DNA from 4 places in the Streptomyces sp. NPDC047453 genome. Region 1 is predicted to be linked to each of the others. Evidence: riboswitches for the same ligand, from Rfam matches in the RefSeq annotation. Region 1 holds a riboswitch; each other region holds the start of a gene.

Region 1 (4,204 bases):
TGACCGCCCGCGCGGACCTCTCCGGGGCGCAGATCGAACGCGCTGTACGGGTGATCGGTGGAACACGACCATGAGTCGGCGTGACATGGCCGGGTGTCACCGGGCGTTGACCGGATTGTCCGTCAGGTGCGGTGTGTCGCAGCCATGAAGCCTGCCCAGCTCGCGGGGGAGAAGAGCAGTGCGGGCCCGGCCGGGGCCTTGGAGTCGCGCACGGCGAGCAGCCCGGCCCACGGTCCCGTGGCGGGCCGGGCCGTCTCGACGCAGTTGTTGGCTCCCGTGCTGTAGCTGCTGCGCAGCCAGCGCACGCCGTGCAGATCGGTGCTGGAAGGTACGTGCCGAGGCGGAGCGGACATGGTGCCTCCTTAACGCGGTACGCGGTTGTGCGCCGTCAGGGGGTCTGGCGTATCCCGGCGATGAAGTCCAACGAGTCCTCGGGCGAGAGGGCGTGGAGCCGCAGGGTGTCGAAGGCCTCGGCGTAGGCCTCTAGGTCTTCTTTCCGCTCGAGGTGGAGGCTACTCGTCAAGTGGTCGAGAACCACCACGTTCAGATCAGAAGCGTTCGAAAATGAGAAGATAACGAAAGGGCCGGTGATGCCGATGTGGGCGCCGGCGGCGAACGGCAACACCTGGAGCCGTACTTGGGGCAGCCGGGCTGCTTCCGTCAGCCGCTCCAACTGCCGCCTCATCACCTCGGGCCCGCCCACCTCCCGGCGCAGCACCGCCTCGTCCAGCACCGCGTCCAGCTCCAGCGGCGGTCGCGAGCGCAGCACGTCCTGGCGGGCCAGCCGCACCTCCACCAGCGCGTCCAGCCGGTCCTCGTCGAGCCCGTCCACGGCGGCCCGGGTGACCGCGCGCGCGTACTCGGGCGTCTGGAGCAGGCCGGGGACGACCGAGGTCTCCAGGGTGCGCATCCCGCTCGCCTGCGACTCCAGGCTGATGAAGTCCCGGTAGGTCGGCGGCAGCACTCCGCGATAGGCGTGCCACCAGTGGTGCCGGTCGCCGCCGTCGTCCAGCCCCGCCAGCACCAGGAGCAACTCGCGCAGTTGGGCGTCGTGGACCGCGTACGCGTCCAGGAGTGAGCGCACATCGGCCGGTTTCACCCCGCTGGTGCCGGTCTCGATCCGGCTGACCTTCGACTGGTGCCAGCCGACCAGGCGGGCCGCCTCACCGCTGGTGAGACCCGCGCCGGTGCGCAGGGCGCGCAGTTCGGCGCCCAGCTTCCGGCGGCGCACCTCGGGACCGTGTTGCATGGGCTACTCCCTCGCTCCCTCTGAACGCTCCACGCGACCCGCTCCGGATACGGTCTGCCGTCGCAGAGTTCACCGCATTGAGCGACAGATATATGCATATCTCGGTGGATCGCCACCGAGAGCGGAGTGCTGATGGCAGTCTGACGGCGAAGCACCAGTGCGGGACCGTACTCGAATCATCCGCTCAGTGTCGGACTCCGGCCCTGTGGGAAAGGGACGACGTCGCCATGGCAGACCATCTGGAAGCATCCGTCACTCTGCCGAGCGATCCCGCCTCGGTCTGCGCGGCCCGTGCCTATGTGGCCGGCACGCTCGCGGAGTGGGGCCTGCCGCCGGCCGCGGACACCGCCGAGACGGTCCGGCTCATCGTCTCCGAACTCGCCACCAACGCCGTACAGCACACTTTCGGGCAGTCACCCACCTTCACGGTGGACCTCGTCCTCGTGCGTGACGAACGACTGCACATCGGGGTCACCGACAGCCACCCCCGGTTCCCGAAACGCCTGCCGGCCGCCGTCCAGCAGGACAACGGCCGGGGCATGGTGATCATCCGGTGGCTCACCGCCGAGTGCGGCGGCAGTCTGACCGTGCGGCCGACCCGGGAGGGCGGCAAGACGGTCTGCATCGAACTTCCGTGGACGGTTCCCGCCCGCCCGGTGGCGGCCGCGGGTCAGGAACCGTAGGAACGTGCGGTGACGACGTCGAAGCTCCGCCACCGCACCGCATTGCGGCCGGGTCAGCGCACCCGGCCATACCAGACGCTCTTCGTCCAGATCTTCTGGAGCTTCACCACGTCCCCGGTCTTCGGGGCGTGCCAGATCTTGCCCTTGCCGGCGTAGATGCCCACGTGGTACACGTTCGAGCCCGAGTGGAAGAACACCAGGTCCCCGGCTCGGCGGCTGCCCGCGGAGATGTGCCGGCTCTTGTTGTACTGCTGTGCGGCCGTGCGGGGCAGCGTCTTGCCCGCCCTTTTGAACGAGTACAGCGTGAGCCCGGAGCAGTCGAACCTCCGCGGCCCCGTGGCGCCCCACTGGTAGGGCGACCCCTGCTTGGACGCCGCGATCCGCAGCGCCGTGTTCGCGGTCGTCGCGGCCGAGGCCTCGGAGGCCACACCCGGGACCACGATCGAGCCGCTCACGGCGGCCAGGGTCAGAGCCGAGGCCGTGCCGGCCCGGGCCATCAGCGACGGGACACGATTGAGCGCAGTCATGCGCAACCCTTCGTCAGCCGCCTGTGAAGGATGACCTGTCGGATTCGGGCTGGCGAAGTTGCCCGGCCGCGTTGCTGCGGCTTCACCCCAAGGGCTGCTCGGACCGGCCATGGCGTGACCGTTCCGGCGACCCGTCGTGCTTGGGTCCTCCACTCCTGCCGATCCACTCCTGTCGACCGGTCATCCGGGCGGCGGCAGGACTCGGCGTCCGCCCGGACCGCCCCGCCGTTGTGGCGGGGGCTTGTCGTCAGACAGGGATCTTCACCTACGGATGTCCGAAAATCCCAATGGAACCGCGTGTTTGTGTTGTTACTCACCACGCGCCCGTTCGGGTGGACACCCTCGCGATCGAACGGCTGCCCCCTCCCGCGACGACCCCCGGACCAGCACCGGAACACCTCATTCCGCCATCCGGGGAGGCGTGTTGCGCAACTGCGGCGGTCCCGAAAAGGGAGCTGAACCTACACCGAAAGGCGGTCGGTCATTCGGGGTGATTTCACCCCGTGTCCAGACAGACGGGCTCCTTCACCCGCCGAGACCGCGGCTGTGGATGACGTCAACTTCCGCAGTCGGGCGGCAGGGTGACACGGGCCGTGCGCCGCTCGCCGTCCAGCACTCGCAGCGCCCGGGCCAGAGTGTCCGCGTGCAGCTCGGTCTCGCCCCGCCGGTGCATCAGTGCCAGCGTGTCCCGCAGCTCCATCGCCCTGCCGACGAGCGCCTGGGCGGCCCTCAGGGCCCGGTAGGTGTCTCCGGGCCGGCCCGGGTTGACGCGGCCCAGCAAGTCGGCCGCCTCCAGGTAACGGTCGATCAGCTCCGCCTCGGCGCGGGTCAGTGCCGGCAGGGGCGGCAGCTCGGGTGGCAGCATCGGCGGCTCACCCCGCGTCCGGCGCGGTACGCGTGCCCCCGCGGGTCTGGGCGATTCGGTCAATCAATCCATATTTCAGGGCCTCTTGTGCGTCCAGCACCTGCTCCCGCTCCAGGTCGGTCCGCACCTGCCGGGCGGACCGCCCGGTGCTCCGCGCGAGCAGTTCCTCCAGGCGGGCGCGCACCCGTGTCAGCTCGTCCGCCTGGATCGCCAGGTCGGACGCCTGGCCCTCGACCGGCTCGGGCAGCGACGGCTGCCGCAGCACCACGCGGGGGCCGGGCAGCGCGTACCGCTTGCCCGGGGTGCCCGCGGCCAGTAGTACCGCCGCTGACGCGACGGCCTGGCCCAGGCAGATCGTCTCCACGTCGCAGCACACGTACCGCATCGTGTCGTGGACGGCCAGCATCGCGCTGAACGAGCCGCCGGGGGAGTTGATGTAGAGCGAGATGTCCCGGTCGGGCGTCCGGTGCTCCAGGTGGACGAACTGCGCGATGACGTCGTTCGCCGCGGTGTCGTCGATGGGTGTGCCGAGGAGGACGATCCGCTCCTCGAGCAGTTTCGCGTACGGATCCAGGGACCGCCGGCCGGCGCTGGTGATCTCGGTGAACTCCGGCAGGACGTAGCGGGCGGACGGTCGCGTCATGGCGCACCCCTCCATGCGGCGGTGCCGTCTCCGGTCGGAGCGGCCTCTGTAAAAAATGTACAGGACGTACGTAAGTCGCGGCGAGCTTTCCGGGGCCGGGTGCGGGAACGGCCTCGGGTCGTGCACGGCGTCCTCCGGGGTGAAGCTGGAAGCACGGGCGCTCGACGACCCAGGGGACTGGTCATGGTGTTCTTCGCGATGTCCGAGCGGCACCCTCTCCCGCCGCTCTCCGCCACC
Region 2 (4,204 bases), on a different contig from region 1:
GGGTCGGTCCGCCCGTGCACCAACTGAAGCAGCTGCACGGCGAATTCGACGTCGCGCAGGCCGCCCGGCCCGAGCTTCAGCTCGCGCTCGACCTCGCCCACGGGGATGGTCTCGACCACGCGGCGGCGCATCTTCTGCACGTCGGCGACGAAGTTCTCGCGCTCGGCGGCCTGCCAGACCAGCGGGCCGAGCGCGGCGATGTACTGGCCGCCCAGTTCCAGGTCGCCGGCCACCGGGCGGGCCTTGAGCAGCGCCTGGAACTCCCAGGTCTTGGCCCATCGCTGGTAGTAGGCGACATGGCTGCTGAGGGTGCGCACCAGCGGCCCGTTGCGGCCCTCGGGCCGCAGGTTGGCGTCGACCGGCCAGATCGAGCCCTCCACGGTCGTCTCGGAGCAGATCCGCATCATGTGCGAGGCGAGCGCGGTCGCGGCGCGCAGAGCCTTGACCTCGTCGGCGCCGTCCGCGGCCTCACCGACGAAGATCACGTCGACATCGGAGACGTAGTTGAGTTCGTGGCCGCCGCACTTGCCCATCGCGATCACCGCGAGCCGGCACAGCGCGTCGTCCTCGGGCGCGGCGGCCCGCGCGAGCCGGAGCGCGGCGCGCAGAGTGGCAGTGGCGAGGTCGGCCAGCTCGGCGGCGGTCTCGGCGACATCCGTGGTGCCGCACACGTCGCGGGCGGCGATGGACAGCAGGCAGCGCCGGTAGGCGACGCGGAGCGCGACCGGATCGCCGGCCTCGGCGAGCCCGTGCTCGAACTCCTCCACGCCCGGGTGCAGGTCGCGCGGCTCGTAGGTGACCAGCGCCCGCCAGTCGCCTGCGTGCCGGGCGAGGTGGTCGCCGAGGGCGGTGGAGGCGCCGAGCACGCCGAGCAGCCGGTCGCGCAGCGGTTTGGCCGCTATCAGCGTGTCGAGCAGCTCGCGGCGGGCCTTGGACTCCGGCTGAGCCTCCAGCAGCCGGACCAGCCCGCCCAGCGCGAGATCCGGGTCGGCTGTGGCGCCCAGCGCCTCCAGCAGCACCGGATCGTCCCTCAGCGGCGCGAGCTCCGGCCCGTCCAGCAGCCGCTCTGCGTCCGAGGCATGGATGAAGCCGTGCCGCAGCAGCCGCGTGAAGGTACTGCTCCTGCGCCCCGGCGCCGTCATCCCGGCCTCCCGTCGGATCAAGCCCGTCCTGGCCAGAGCCTATCCGGACTCCCGGTCCTGAGCCCTGACGGCGGTCCCGTTTTCCGCGCCGGTCGGAGGTCGTCGGGGAGCTCCGGAAACGGGGACACCCGCCGCCCACCGCACGTACGGTCCGACGGTCCCGAAAACATCGGAGTGCAGCCAACCGTATGCGTACCGTGAAAGTCACGAAAACGTAGCGGACATATCACGCACCAACCTTCACAGCAGTCACAAGCGTTGGCTAGCGTGCCCGGCGGGCACCCCGTACCCCCGCCGGCGAACAACGCCGGGACGGGTGGCCTGCGCCGAATCCGGTGCGCCTCACGGCAGCCGGAGCCGGGGACCCACTCATCCCTGGGGTGAATCGGTCCCGTTCGCGTGTCCCCCACAGCGCGCACGGGACGGTAGGGCAGCCCTTCCGACCACCCGCCCGAACCCGACAGCTAACCCGGTAGGCGGTCTATGGAAGGAGGCGCCACCCTTGGCGTCGCACCGCAAAGCCCGGACCACGGCCACCCGGATCGCCGGACTGCGCACGTCCCCGGCCCTCGGTCTGACGACCGCGGCCCTCACCTCCGTGGCGCTGCTGTCCCAGACGGCGAACGCCGCGCCCGCGCAGCCCCGGAAGCCCAGCCTCGAAGAGGTGCAGAAGAGAGTCGACGACCTCTACCACCAGGCCGGAGTGGCCACCGAGAAGTACAACGAGGCCAAGGAGAAGACCGCCACGCAGCGCACACGCGTGAACGGCCTCCTCGACGACGTGGCGAAGCGCACGGCGAAGCTGAACGAGGCGCGGCGCGAGCTCGGCATGTTCGCCGCCGCCCAGTACCGCACGGGCGGGATGTCCGGCACCGCGACGCTGCTGCTCGCGAAGGATCCCCAGCAGTACTTCGACCAGGACCATCTGATGAGACAGCTCACCGAGCGCCAGAAGAAGGCCGTCGACGACTACCAGACCGCGCAGCTCGCGACGACGAAGAAGCGCACCGAGGCGACGAAGATCCTGGAGTCGCTGACAACCTCGCAGGACGATCTGAGGACCAGCAAGCTCGACGTCCAGACGAAGCTCAGCGAGGCGCGCCATCTGCTGTCGACGCTGACCGCCGAGGAGAAGGCGCGACTGGCGGCGATCGAGAAGAAGAAGCAGGAGATCGCCCGGCAGAAGGCCGCGGAGCTGGCCCGCCGGCAGGCGGCGGAGGAGGCGGCGGCGGCCGCGCAGAAGCGCAAGGAGGAGCAGGCGGCCAAGAGCTCCGACGCGAAGGCGAGCAGCGGAACGGGCACGAGCTCGGGATCGAGCACGGGCTCGGGCACGGGTACGGGCGGGGGCACGAGCACGGATGCCGGATCGAGCACCGGCTATGCCGCCAAGGCCGCCAAGGTCCTCGACTTCGCGCGGGCCCAGATCGGCAAGCCGTACGTGTGGGGCGCGACCGGCCCCGGTTCGTACGACTGCTCCGGGCTCACGCTGGCCGCCTGGAAGTCCGCCGGAATCTCGCTGCCGCGCACCACCTGGAGCCAGGTGGAGGCCGGCACGACCGTCCCCGTCTCCGAGGCCAAACCCGGCGACCTGGTCTTCTTCTACAACGACATCAGCCACGTCGGGATCTACATCGGCAACGGCATGATGATCCACGCGCCGCGCCCGGGCACGAACGTCCGCGAGGAGTCGATCTACTACATGCCGATCCACAGCGTCGTCCGCCCCGCGTAACGCGCGCCGGACACCCCGGTGCCGGCACCGGCATCGGACATGAAAGGGCCCGCACCGGGGGGTGCGGGCCCTTTCATGGGACGGCGCCACGCAGGTCCAGGGCACCACGATGAAGATGTCGGCCACGGTGACCAGCGGTGCCAGTGGGTACGCAGGTGCAGGCCACGCCGGGCACCACGTCGGTCGTCGCCCTCGTACGGCATGTCAGGCCCTCCGCCGCACGCGGGAGCAGAGCGTGAACACGGCCATGGCGACCACCAGCCCCGCCGCGGTCGCCGTGGTGTCGGCGAGCAGCCGGTCCAGATGAGGTCGCAGCCGGTCGACCGAGGTGAACACCACGACCGAGCCGGAGACCGTGGCCACCAGACCGGCGCCCCAGTGACGGTGCCTGTCGTAGAACCACCGGCCCAGCACCATCACCGGTGGTGCGGCCACCGGGAACTGCCGCTCGTCGAGCAACTCCAGAGCGGCCCACGTGAGGGCGAGCACCACCACGCACCCCGCCGCCACCCTGGCCGCCTCGGCCCACATCACCGGCCGGTCCCCGCTCACCACGACGCCTTCCGCCCTCCCCCTCCGCGCCGTCGTGCCCACGGCGTCCCGCCGACGGCAATTGAGCCACACCCGTCCCTCCACGCGCCATACCGTTCCCCAGCACGATCAGCGGTCGCGGCAAGCACGGCGATGAGCAATGGGCTCAGGACGCGCCCTGAAGCTGGCTCTCCAGCTGGGAGACCTCCACCGACTCGTTGGCGGACGGTGTCGCCGACGGGATCGGCTTGTCATAGTCGGACAGGGTGAAGGTCAGATCGGTGCCGTTGCCCTTCTGGGTGCCCCCGATCAGGTATGGCTTGCCCTGCGTCGCCACGTAGTACGTGGCCGCCCTTCCGTCCACCTTCCCGGTCAGCGGGATGGCCTTCATTCCGTTGAACGTGGTCTCGGTGCCCTTCTTGACGTCCGTGAACGGCGCGACGCCGCCGAGGGGCTTCTGGAAGACCTTGATGCTGCAGACGTCGGCCAGTTTCTTGAAGATCGCGTCGTTGGTCGTGCCATGGATGTACCGGTTCTTGAAGCGCTCCGCGCCTGCTGTGCCCTCGCTGCCGGGGACCTTGGTCGTCTTCCAGAACGTAGCGTCGGGTTTCATCCATGCTTCGGTGCCGCGCTTGACGATCTGGAAGCTGCCCTGGGTGCCCATGGCTATCGAGCCGGTGCAGCCGGCCTGGTCGTACGAGAGGTCCGCCGAGCTGGGCCGATTGCCTTTCTGGGCGTCTGACCCCGTGTCCTTCAGCGCGATACGGACGGACTTGGCGCCGAGCAGGGCTTGGTGCGC
Region 3 (4,204 bases), on a different contig from region 1:
AGCAGCGCGATGCCGATGGCCCCGGACTGGGCGAACAGCCCGATACGGCCGGGCCGGGGCAACTCGGGGGCGAGGGAGGCGTTCAGCCGGACGTCCGGCGAGGTGTTGATGATCCCGAAGGTGTTGGGCCCGATGATCCGCATGCCGTACGTGCGCGCCTGCCGCACGAGGGCGCGCTGCCGCTCGCGTCCCTCGGGGCCGCTCTCCGCGTAGCCCGCGGAGATCACGACGAGCCCCTGCACCCCGTGCTCGCCGCACTCGGTGACGGCGTCCGGGACGCGCTCGGCCGGCACGGCGACGACGGCGAGGTCCACGGGCCCGTCGATGTCCCGCACCGAGCGGCGGGCGGGCACCCCGTCGATCTCCCGGCAGTCCTCGCCGAAGGCCCGGTTCACGGCGTGGAGCCGGCCTGTGAACCCGGCGTCGCGGATGTTGTCGAGGATGCTGCGGCCCACGCCGCCGCGCGTGCGGCCCACGCCGATGACGGCGACCGAGCCGGGCACCAGGAGCCGCCGCACCGACCGCCCCTCGGCCCGCTGCTCCCGTGCGCGCTGCACGGCCAGCGACCGGTCGGTCGGCTCGATGTCGAACTCCAGGTGTACGACGCCGTCCTCGAAGCTGCGCTTCTGGACGTACCCGGCGTCCGTGAACACCTTGATCATCTTGGTGTTGGCCGGAAGCACCTCGGCGGTGAAGCGCCGGATGCCGCGCTCGCGGGCGACGGCCGCGATGTGCTCCAGGAGCGCGGAGGCGACCCCGCGTCCCTGGTGGGCGTCCTGCACCAGGAAGGCGACCTCGGCCTCGTCGGAGGGCGCCGAGGCGGGCATGCCGTCCGCGCCGATGCGGTCGTAGCGCACGGTGGCGATGAACTCGCCGCCGACCGTGGCCGCGAGTCCCACCCGGTCCACGAAGTCGTGGTGCGTGAAGCGGTGGACGTCCTTCGCGGACAGGCGCGGGTAGGGCGCGAAGAAGCGGTAATACTTGGACTCGTCCGACACCTGTTCGTAGAAGCTGACCAGACGGCCGGCGTCATCGGCGGTGATGGGGCGGATCCGTGCGGTGCCGCCGTCGCGCAGCACCACGTCCGCCTCCCAGTGGGCGGGGTACTCGTGCCGGTCCGGCGAGGTCTGCATGGGCCCCAGCGTACGGCTCGCGTCCGACAGCGGCGCGAGGCAGTCTGTGGAGGACACACGTCGGACCGAGGCCGCGGTCCGACGCCACCCGGGGCGGCGCACACCCCCGCTCCGGGCTCGCTCCACGTGTGGAAAACTGGTCTAGACAACCCTGATCACCCGAAGGGCAGCAACACATGGCTGAGCGCCGCGTCAACGTCGGCTGGGCCGAGGGCCTCCACGCCCGCCCCGCCTCCATCTTCGTCCGGGCCGCCACGGCCTCAGGCATCCCCGTGACGATCGCCAAGGCCGACGGGACGCCCGTCAACGCGGCCTCCATGCTGGCCGTGCTCGGCCTCGGCGCCGAGGGCGGCGAGGAGGTCGTCCTGGCCTCCGACGCCGACGGCGCGGACGCCGCGCTGGACCGGCTGGCCAAGCTGGTCGCCGAGGGCCTCGGGGAGCTTCCCGAGACCGTCTGACCGGCAGGACCGCTCCTGCGCCGAAGCCGTGCCGCCCGGACGGGGTGGCACGGCTTCGGCGTGCCCGGCGTGCCCGGCGGGCCCCCGGAACACCGGAAGGGAACACGGTGGGGAACACCGGAAGCCCCGGCTCGGGAGCCGGGGCTTCGGGTGTTTCGCGTGACGCGCCGGGCGGTGTGCCGGCGCGGGAGGTCAGATGGTGAGGCCGTGCCGGCGGAGGTAGGCCACGGGGTCGACGTCGGAGCCGTAGTCCGGGGACGTACGGGCCTCGAAGTGCAGGTGCGGTCCGGTGACGTTGCCGGTCGCGCCGGACAGGCCGATCTGCTGGCCCGGGACGACCTGCTGGCCCATCGAGACCCCGATGGACGACAGGTGTCCGTACTGGGTGTACATGCCGTCGGCCATCCTGATCACGACCTGGTTGCCGTACGCCCCGCCCCAGCCGGTCTCGACGACGGTGCCGATGCCGACCGCGTGGACGGTGGTGCCGCTCGCGGCGTGGAAGTCGATGCCGGTGTGGGTGCCGGAGGTCCACAGTGAGCCGCCGGTGCGGTAGCCGGTCGATATGTAGGAGCCGAGGATCGGCGTCACGAAGGCGTTGAGACGCTTGCGTTCGGCCTCGCGGGCGGCGCGCGCCTTGGCCTCGCGCTCCTTCTCGGCCCGTTCCGCGGCCTTCTTGCGCGCGGCCTCCTCGGCCTGCTTGCGCGCGGCGGCCCTGTGCTGGGCGAGGGCCTGGGCGTCGATCTTCTCGGCGACGCTGTCGCCGATGGTGACGACCGGGGTGAGGCCGGTGTCCTCGGGGGCGGGGTCCTCCGCGGCGAGGGCCGGGGCGGCGAGGGTGCCGATGACGCCGGTGGTGGCCAGGGCCGCGACGCCCGCCGCACGGGCGGTGGTGCGGTGCATCCGGCTCGGCCGGCGGTGCTTCCCGGCGGCGCGGGTGAACGCCATGGAGACGTGGGTCCTTTCCTTCCCTCTCGCCTACCGGGTTAGCTGACGGGTTCGGAGCAGGAAGGTCTCCTACGGCCCCCTCGCGGCGTGCGCGGGTGTCCGATTCACCCCAGGGACGGTGGGTCCCCGGCTCCCCCGGCTCGCGCCGTACGGGGACTCAGCGATGGCTGTCCGGTGCCGCGGACGCGGCGCACTGCCCGACGAACAGACGGACCGACGCTAAACGGGGCCGCTTTCCATTCCCAAACGGATCAGATGTTTTGTAGCGCATACCACAGGGCAGACAGGCAACCTCCCCCTCAATTCGGACATCGTGGGGCCCTGGTGACGCTTCGGTCACCAGGGCCCCACGCGCGCGTGTACCGTTCGCCGCGCGTGCGGCGGCGCGGCGGCGCGGGGGTACCTCTACTCGGCCGCGACGACGATGACCCGGCCGGCGCCCAGGGCCTCGACGGGCTCCTTGATCTGCGCCGCGTCACCGACGAGGACCGTCACCAGCCGGTCCACGGGGAACGCGTTGACGACGGCCGCGGTCGCCTCCACCGTGCCGGTCGCGGCGAGCTGCTGATAGAGCGTCGCCTGGTAGTCGTCGGGCAGGTGCTGCTCGACCTGGTCAGCGAGCGTGCCCGCCACGGCGGCGGCCGTCTCGTACTTCAGCGGCGCCACGCCGACGAGGTTCTGCACGGCGACGTCCCGCTCGGCGTCGGTGAGGCCCTCGGCGGCGAGCTTGCGCAGCACCGTGAACAGGTCGTCCAGGGCCGGGCCGGTGTTCGGGGTGTCGACCGAGCCGCTGATGGCGAGCATCGCGGCGCCCGACCCGTCGGGGGCCGACCGCAGCACCTGGCCGAACGCCCGCACCCCGTAGGTGTAGCCCTTCTCCTCGCGCAGGACGCGGTCCAGGCGGGAGGTGAGGGTGCCGCCGAGGCAGTAGGTGCCGAGCACCTGGGCGGGCCACACGCGGTCGTGCCGGTCCGGGCCGATCCGGCCGATGAGCAGCTGCGTCTGCACGGCACCGGGCCGGTCCACGATGACCACGCGGCCGGTGTCGTCGGCGGTCACCGGCGGCACGGGCCGCGGCTTGGCGGGCGAGCCGGTCCAGGCGCCCAGGGTCCGGCCCAGCAGCTCGTCGAGGTCGACGCCGGTGAGGTCGCCGACGACCACGGCAGTGGCCGTGGCCGGACGCACGTGCCGGTCGTAGAAGGAGCGGACGGCCGCCGAGTCGATCGCGCCGACCGTGTCCTCGGTGCCCTGGCGCGGACGCGACATGCGCGAGCCGGCCGGGAAGAGCTCCTTGGACAGCTCCTTGGCGGCGCGGCGGGCCGGGTTGGCCAGCTCGTGCGGGATCTCGTCGAGCCGGTTGCGCACCAGGCGCTCGACCTCGGATTCGGCGAACGCGGGCGCCCTGAGGGCGTCGGACAGCAGGCCGAGCCCCTTGGCCAGGCGGGAGGCCGGGACCTCCAGGCTCAGCCGTACGCCGGGGTGGTCGGCGTGCGAGTCGAGGGTGGCGCCCGCGCGCTCCAGCTCGGCGGCAAACTCCTCGGCGGAGTGCTTGTCGGTGCCCTCGGAGAAGGCCCGCGCCATGATCGTGGCGACGCCGTCCAGGTCGGCCGGCTCCGCGTCCAGGGGCGCGTCCAGCAGCACCTCGACGGCGACGACCTGCTGGCC
Region 4 (4,204 bases), on a different contig from region 1:
CGGAGCCGGAGAAACAGACCCCGGACTCTTTGCCAGGTCCGGACGTGGACAGCATCCTGGCGCTGGCCACCCGAACGAGCTTGAGCGCAGCCACACTCGAGGCCTTCCGGTCGTCTATCGAGGACTACTGGCGACGCGACAACCAGCACGGCGGTGAGGCTCTGAGGCCGGCCATCGTCGGCCAGCTCCGATATGTGGTCGGGCTACTGAAGGAGAGCCGACCGCCGTCCATCCAGAACGGGTTGTACGGAATCGCGGCCGAGCTGGCGCGCCTCACCGGCTGGACCTACTTCGACGCCCGTCAGTACAACCAGGCCCGTGCGTACTTCACCGAAGCCCTGCACCTGGCCAAGGAAATCGACGACCGTCAGTTCATGGCCAACGTCCTTGCCTGCATGAGTTTGCAGGCCACGTACCAGGACAAGCCCGCGGACTCACTCGCACTCGTGACCGCCGCCCAGGACCAGGCCCGCTCAGCCCTCGGCACCACCCCACGCGTCCTGTCCATGCTGTCCATGCGCGAAGCCTTCGCTCATGCCACCCTCGGCAACCGGGATTCCACGCACCGGGCTATCGGGGAAGCACACCGCCATTTCGAGCAGATCCACGCGAGAGACCCGGACCCGTCATGGGTGGCCTACTTCGACGAGCCGAAGCTCATCGTGGACACGGGCATCGCCCACGGCAGACTGGGCGAAGCAGCAACTGCCGAACCATTGATCGCGGATGCTCTGCGGCGGGAGGACCGCACCAACCAGCGCGGCCGCGCGTTTCACGCGTTCTGGCTTGCTCGTACGCAGTTGGACCAAGGCAAGCTTGATCAGGCGTGCCACACCGCCACGCAAGCGCTGGAGCCTGCGTCGGCGGTGGCCTCCGAGCGGGTGTCCGGCCATCTCAGGGAGTTCTACGACCAGTTGGCACCACACAGGCAAGAGCCCGTAGCCCTGGCCTTCGAGGCGAGGCTACGGGCCCTCCTCCCACCGGTCAGCGGATCGCTTCATCCATGAGCAGGTACAGCAGACCCACGAGCGATCCACTGCTCACGATCTCCCGGCGGTCGATCATCCCTCGCACCTCCGAGAGGGGGATCCACTCGATGCGGTCGGACTCGTTCTTTTCCGTGGGCGGCCCGGCGTAGGTGGCGCCATCCGCGCGGAAGACGTGGTGCTGTGAATCGGTGATGCCGTTGGCCGGCTCGGCGTAGATCAGGGGCTTGATGGGACCAGGGCGCCAGCCCGTCTCTTCCAGGACCTCGCGGGCCGCTGCCTCTTCCGGGGTCTCGCCGTCCTCGACCAGGCCCATGGGCAACTCCCAGGCCCACGAGTCCGTGATGAAGCGGTGACGCCACATCATCAGGACTTCTTGACGATCATTCACCACGGCGGCTACGGCCAGGTGTCGGAGGCGAACGACGTGGTACTCCCACCTGCGCCCATCAGGCTGCTGGACGTCGACCAGACACAGATTCACCCACTTGTTGGTGTAGATCTGTCGCTCACCGTGGGTCTTCCACTCCATACCTGCGGCCCCTCTCGATCGGTCTCCAGGATCTCAGACCGTCCCGGAGACGGACGCAGCTCTTGAGCGTGATCACGTCCTCGCCCAGGATCCGTCACTCACCGGCTTGGTCGGGCTGTCCACCCGAGCGAGGAGAGAGGTGACTAACCCCACAAATTCTTGATCGGTTGGGATTTTCGGACATTCGTGAGCCAAGCTCCATGTCTGACGACAAGCCCCCACCGACGTAGGTGGGGCGGTCTGGGCGTGCGCCGAGTCCTGCCGACGCCTGGATGCCAACGCGACGTATGGCGAGGCAGGAACGGAGGACCCAAGCACGACGGGTCGCTGGAACGGTCACGCCACGACCGGTCTGAGCACCCTTGGGGTGAAGCCGCGGCAAGGCAACGCGGCCGGGCAACTTCGCCAGCCCGAATCCGACAGGTCATCCCTTCGTAGGCGGCAGACGAAGGGTTGCGCATGAGTGCGCCGCAGAACACCCCGCAGTTTCCCGTTCCTCACCAGTCCCCGAGGAACAAGAAGACCGATTCCTTGATCGCGGTCCTGATCGCGATCATCATTGGAATCTTTGCGGGCGTCCTCCATCGGACCATGGAGGATGTGTCGTACTACGAGGCCATTAAGACAGCGGGCGGAACGGCCGTTGGACTCGCGGTTCTCTTCTTCATGATCTTGGGCTACATCTGGCCCTGATCAGCAAGTTCATCACGGAGACCCCGTGAGAGAACGTTGACGAACGTGGATGAGACCCTGGCGCACAGGCCGGGGTCTCTCTGCTGGTGTGCCTCGGTGTGTCCCTGTCGACCTCAGCCACGCTACTGGGCTGTCGAACGAGAGAAACGGCCTCGGCCGGCCTGCGACAACCGCCCGTGAGCCATCAGCTTGGGAAGCTCAGGTGGTCTACGGCTTCCCTGCTCTACTACGCTTGTGCTTGATCGTGGGGGTCTGATCGGAGGGGAGAACAGCGGACTATGGGGCGTCCCTTCTGGGTCAATCTGGATGATGCATGGAATCGCCTATTGCGCGGCCGCGGACGCTCTGAGATACCTGACATCATCAATTGGGCAGACATAGATGCGTCATGGGGTGACGTCCGTCGCGCCGTAATTGATTCCTTGCAAAGTGGCCAAGTCGGACCTGAATATGTCGAAGTTCTAGACCTACCGAAGAATGCGGTAGCAGTACGCCCAATCTCGCGACTTTCAGTGCATGACCGACTCGTCTATGACACGCTGATCTTTTCTATTGCTGAACTAGTCGAAAAACAACTACACGATAGCGTCTACAGCGCAAGGTGGGGGGAAAACGGTAAGTCCTTTTGGAAACCGATCGATTCGTGGGTGGCCATGCAAAAGCGTGGTGTCAAGATGATCAGCAAGACACCGTTTCAGCTAGCCCGCACGGATGTTGTCTCTTTCTATGAGCACATTGACGTAGGCGCCCTCGCAGTGGACATTCAATCAGCAGGGGCAAACCCATGGGTTACCGACAGATTGATTTCCTGGCTCCGCATGTTTCAGTCGTCTAGTCGCGCATGGGGGATACCTCAGGGACCGGATGCCTCGGCGATTCTAGCGAACCTCTACATGTTGCCAGTAGATGAGTTCGTACATCGCGCCAATTTCAAGTACCTGCGGTATTCCGACGACATGATGATATTTGACACAGAGCGCGAATCCTTGCGTGACGCCCTTTTGGAAGTAAATTCCATTCTGCGGTCGCGTCGCCTATCCATGTCGATGACGAAAACTGATATCTACGACCCGGTATCCGCTGTATCCCAGCTAGAGAGCCTGGAAAAAGACGCAATTGCTTACGGACTCAGAATCGGTGAAGTAGGAGCAGAAGAAAGACTCTATAAGCTATTCCTGGCGGCGACCGAGGATGAACAGAATGATCGAGACGTCAAGTTCTCTCTTTTTCGCATGGGAAACCATAGCGACGATCGAGCAATTCCCTGGGTATTGCGTAACCTAAAAGAAAGTCACCACTTAGCAAGCGAGCTCATTCGATATCTGGAATGCTTCCCGAATCGACTTTCAGCTACTACTAGGGCCTATGTATCGGCTATGCAGCGCGCAGCTGGCCATCAGTACGACAGTTTGGAACAGCGGCTACTGCAAGCAGCTGCACGGCTAAGCATCAATTCCACGGAAATCCGCGATTTGGCTTGGAGTATATTGGGGGACAAGAATAAGTCGAGCCTACCGCGCGAGTTCGCTGCCCGTTACCTAGGAAGAGTAAGTACCATCGCTGACGGGCAGCTCCTGCGACGCGAGTTTGAGAATGAGGCGAACGTGAACGTAAGGCGCGCCCTCCTCGTTGCGATGTATGAAGCGAGATCCGTATCCCGCCCGCTTCTAGAGGCTCTAGCCGGCTCTCGGTCGCAACTCACATGGGTTAGTCGATACCTGCTCGGAAATCCGCTAGTGCCACTACCGCGATAGGAGTTCCCGTGCTGCGGCTTATCATCTACTTCCTGCTTGCCGTCGCCTCTGGGGTAGCTAGCTTCTTTATCACTAACTCGACCGTTGTCAATATGACGACTGGTCTCAGCATGGGGTTGGCGGTTCCGGCCGTTGAGCAGATCATGCAAAACCGGGAAAAATTGCGGACCCTTTGGTATTCGCTCCGCTACCGGAAGCAGTCTGTGCGGATTTCCACCTCGTACCTGTTCAAGATTTAT

The links. Region 1 has a riboswitch for cyclic di-AMP ahead of ABZ818_RS16310 (C40 family peptidase). Riboswitches for the same ligand answer to the same signal wherever they lie in the genome.
Region 2: linked by a shared signal. The riboswitch ahead of ABZ818_RS01935 (NlpC/P60 family protein) and the one ahead of ABZ818_RS16310 (C40 family peptidase) in region 1 are both predicted to bind cyclic di-AMP.
Region 3: linked by a shared signal. The riboswitch ahead of ABZ818_RS17900 (M23 family metallopeptidase) and the one ahead of ABZ818_RS16310 (C40 family peptidase) in region 1 are both predicted to bind cyclic di-AMP.
Region 4: linked by a shared signal. The riboswitch ahead of ABZ818_RS09670 (hypothetical protein) and the one ahead of ABZ818_RS16310 (C40 family peptidase) in region 1 are both predicted to bind cyclic di-AMP.

What each region holds. Positions count from the first base shown of each region.
Region 1 is NZ_JBEYTS010000015.1:51,187-55,390, reverse strand. Features, by position in the region: gene ABZ818_RS16330 (8-amino-7-oxononanoate synthase) at 1-74, shown strand, start outside; gene ABZ818_RS16325 (DUF397 domain-containing protein) at 123-353, opposite strand; gene ABZ818_RS16320 (helix-turn-helix transcriptional regulator) at 389-1,249, opposite strand; gene ABZ818_RS16315 (ATP-binding protein) at 1,477-1,932, shown strand; gene ABZ818_RS16310 (C40 family peptidase) at 1,986-2,459, opposite strand; cyclic di-AMP (ydaO/yuaA leader) riboswitch at 2,463-2,676, opposite strand; gene ABZ818_RS16305 (hypothetical protein) at 3,016-3,324, opposite strand; gene ABZ818_RS16300 (ATP-dependent Clp protease proteolytic subunit) at 3,332-3,967, opposite strand; gene ABZ818_RS16295 (ANTAR domain-containing protein) at 4,151-4,204, shown strand, end outside.
Region 2 is NZ_JBEYTS010000001.1:427,079-431,282, reverse strand. Features, by position in the region: gene ABZ818_RS01940 (bifunctional [glutamine synthetase] adenylyltransferase/[glutamine synthetase]-adenylyl-L-tyrosine phosphorylase) at 1-1,142, opposite strand, end outside; cyclic di-AMP (ydaO/yuaA leader) riboswitch at 1,457-1,637, shown strand; gene ABZ818_RS01935 (NlpC/P60 family protein) at 1,645-2,874, shown strand; gene ABZ818_RS01930 (hypothetical protein) at 3,079-3,426, opposite strand; gene ABZ818_RS01925 (hypothetical protein) at 3,572-4,204, opposite strand, start outside.
Region 3 is NZ_JBEYTS010000017.1:106,946-111,149, reverse strand. Features, by position in the region: gene ABZ818_RS17910 (GNAT family N-acetyltransferase) at 1-1,133, opposite strand, end outside; gene ABZ818_RS17905 (HPr family phosphocarrier protein) at 1,310-1,591, shown strand; gene ABZ818_RS17900 (M23 family metallopeptidase) at 1,784-2,539, opposite strand; cyclic di-AMP (ydaO/yuaA leader) riboswitch at 2,552-2,712, opposite strand; gene ABZ818_RS17895 (pitrilysin family protein) at 2,945-4,204, opposite strand, start outside.
Region 4 is NZ_JBEYTS010000007.1:169,653-173,856, reverse strand. Features, by position in the region: gene ABZ818_RS09680 (helix-turn-helix transcriptional regulator) at 1-1,007, shown strand, start outside; gene ABZ818_RS09675 (NUDIX hydrolase) at 985-1,518, opposite strand; cyclic di-AMP (ydaO/yuaA leader) riboswitch at 1,758-1,974, shown strand; gene ABZ818_RS09670 (hypothetical protein) at 1,978-2,211, shown strand; gene ABZ818_RS09665 (RNA-directed DNA polymerase) at 2,490-3,965, shown strand; gene ABZ818_RS09660 (hypothetical protein) at 3,974-4,204, shown strand, end outside.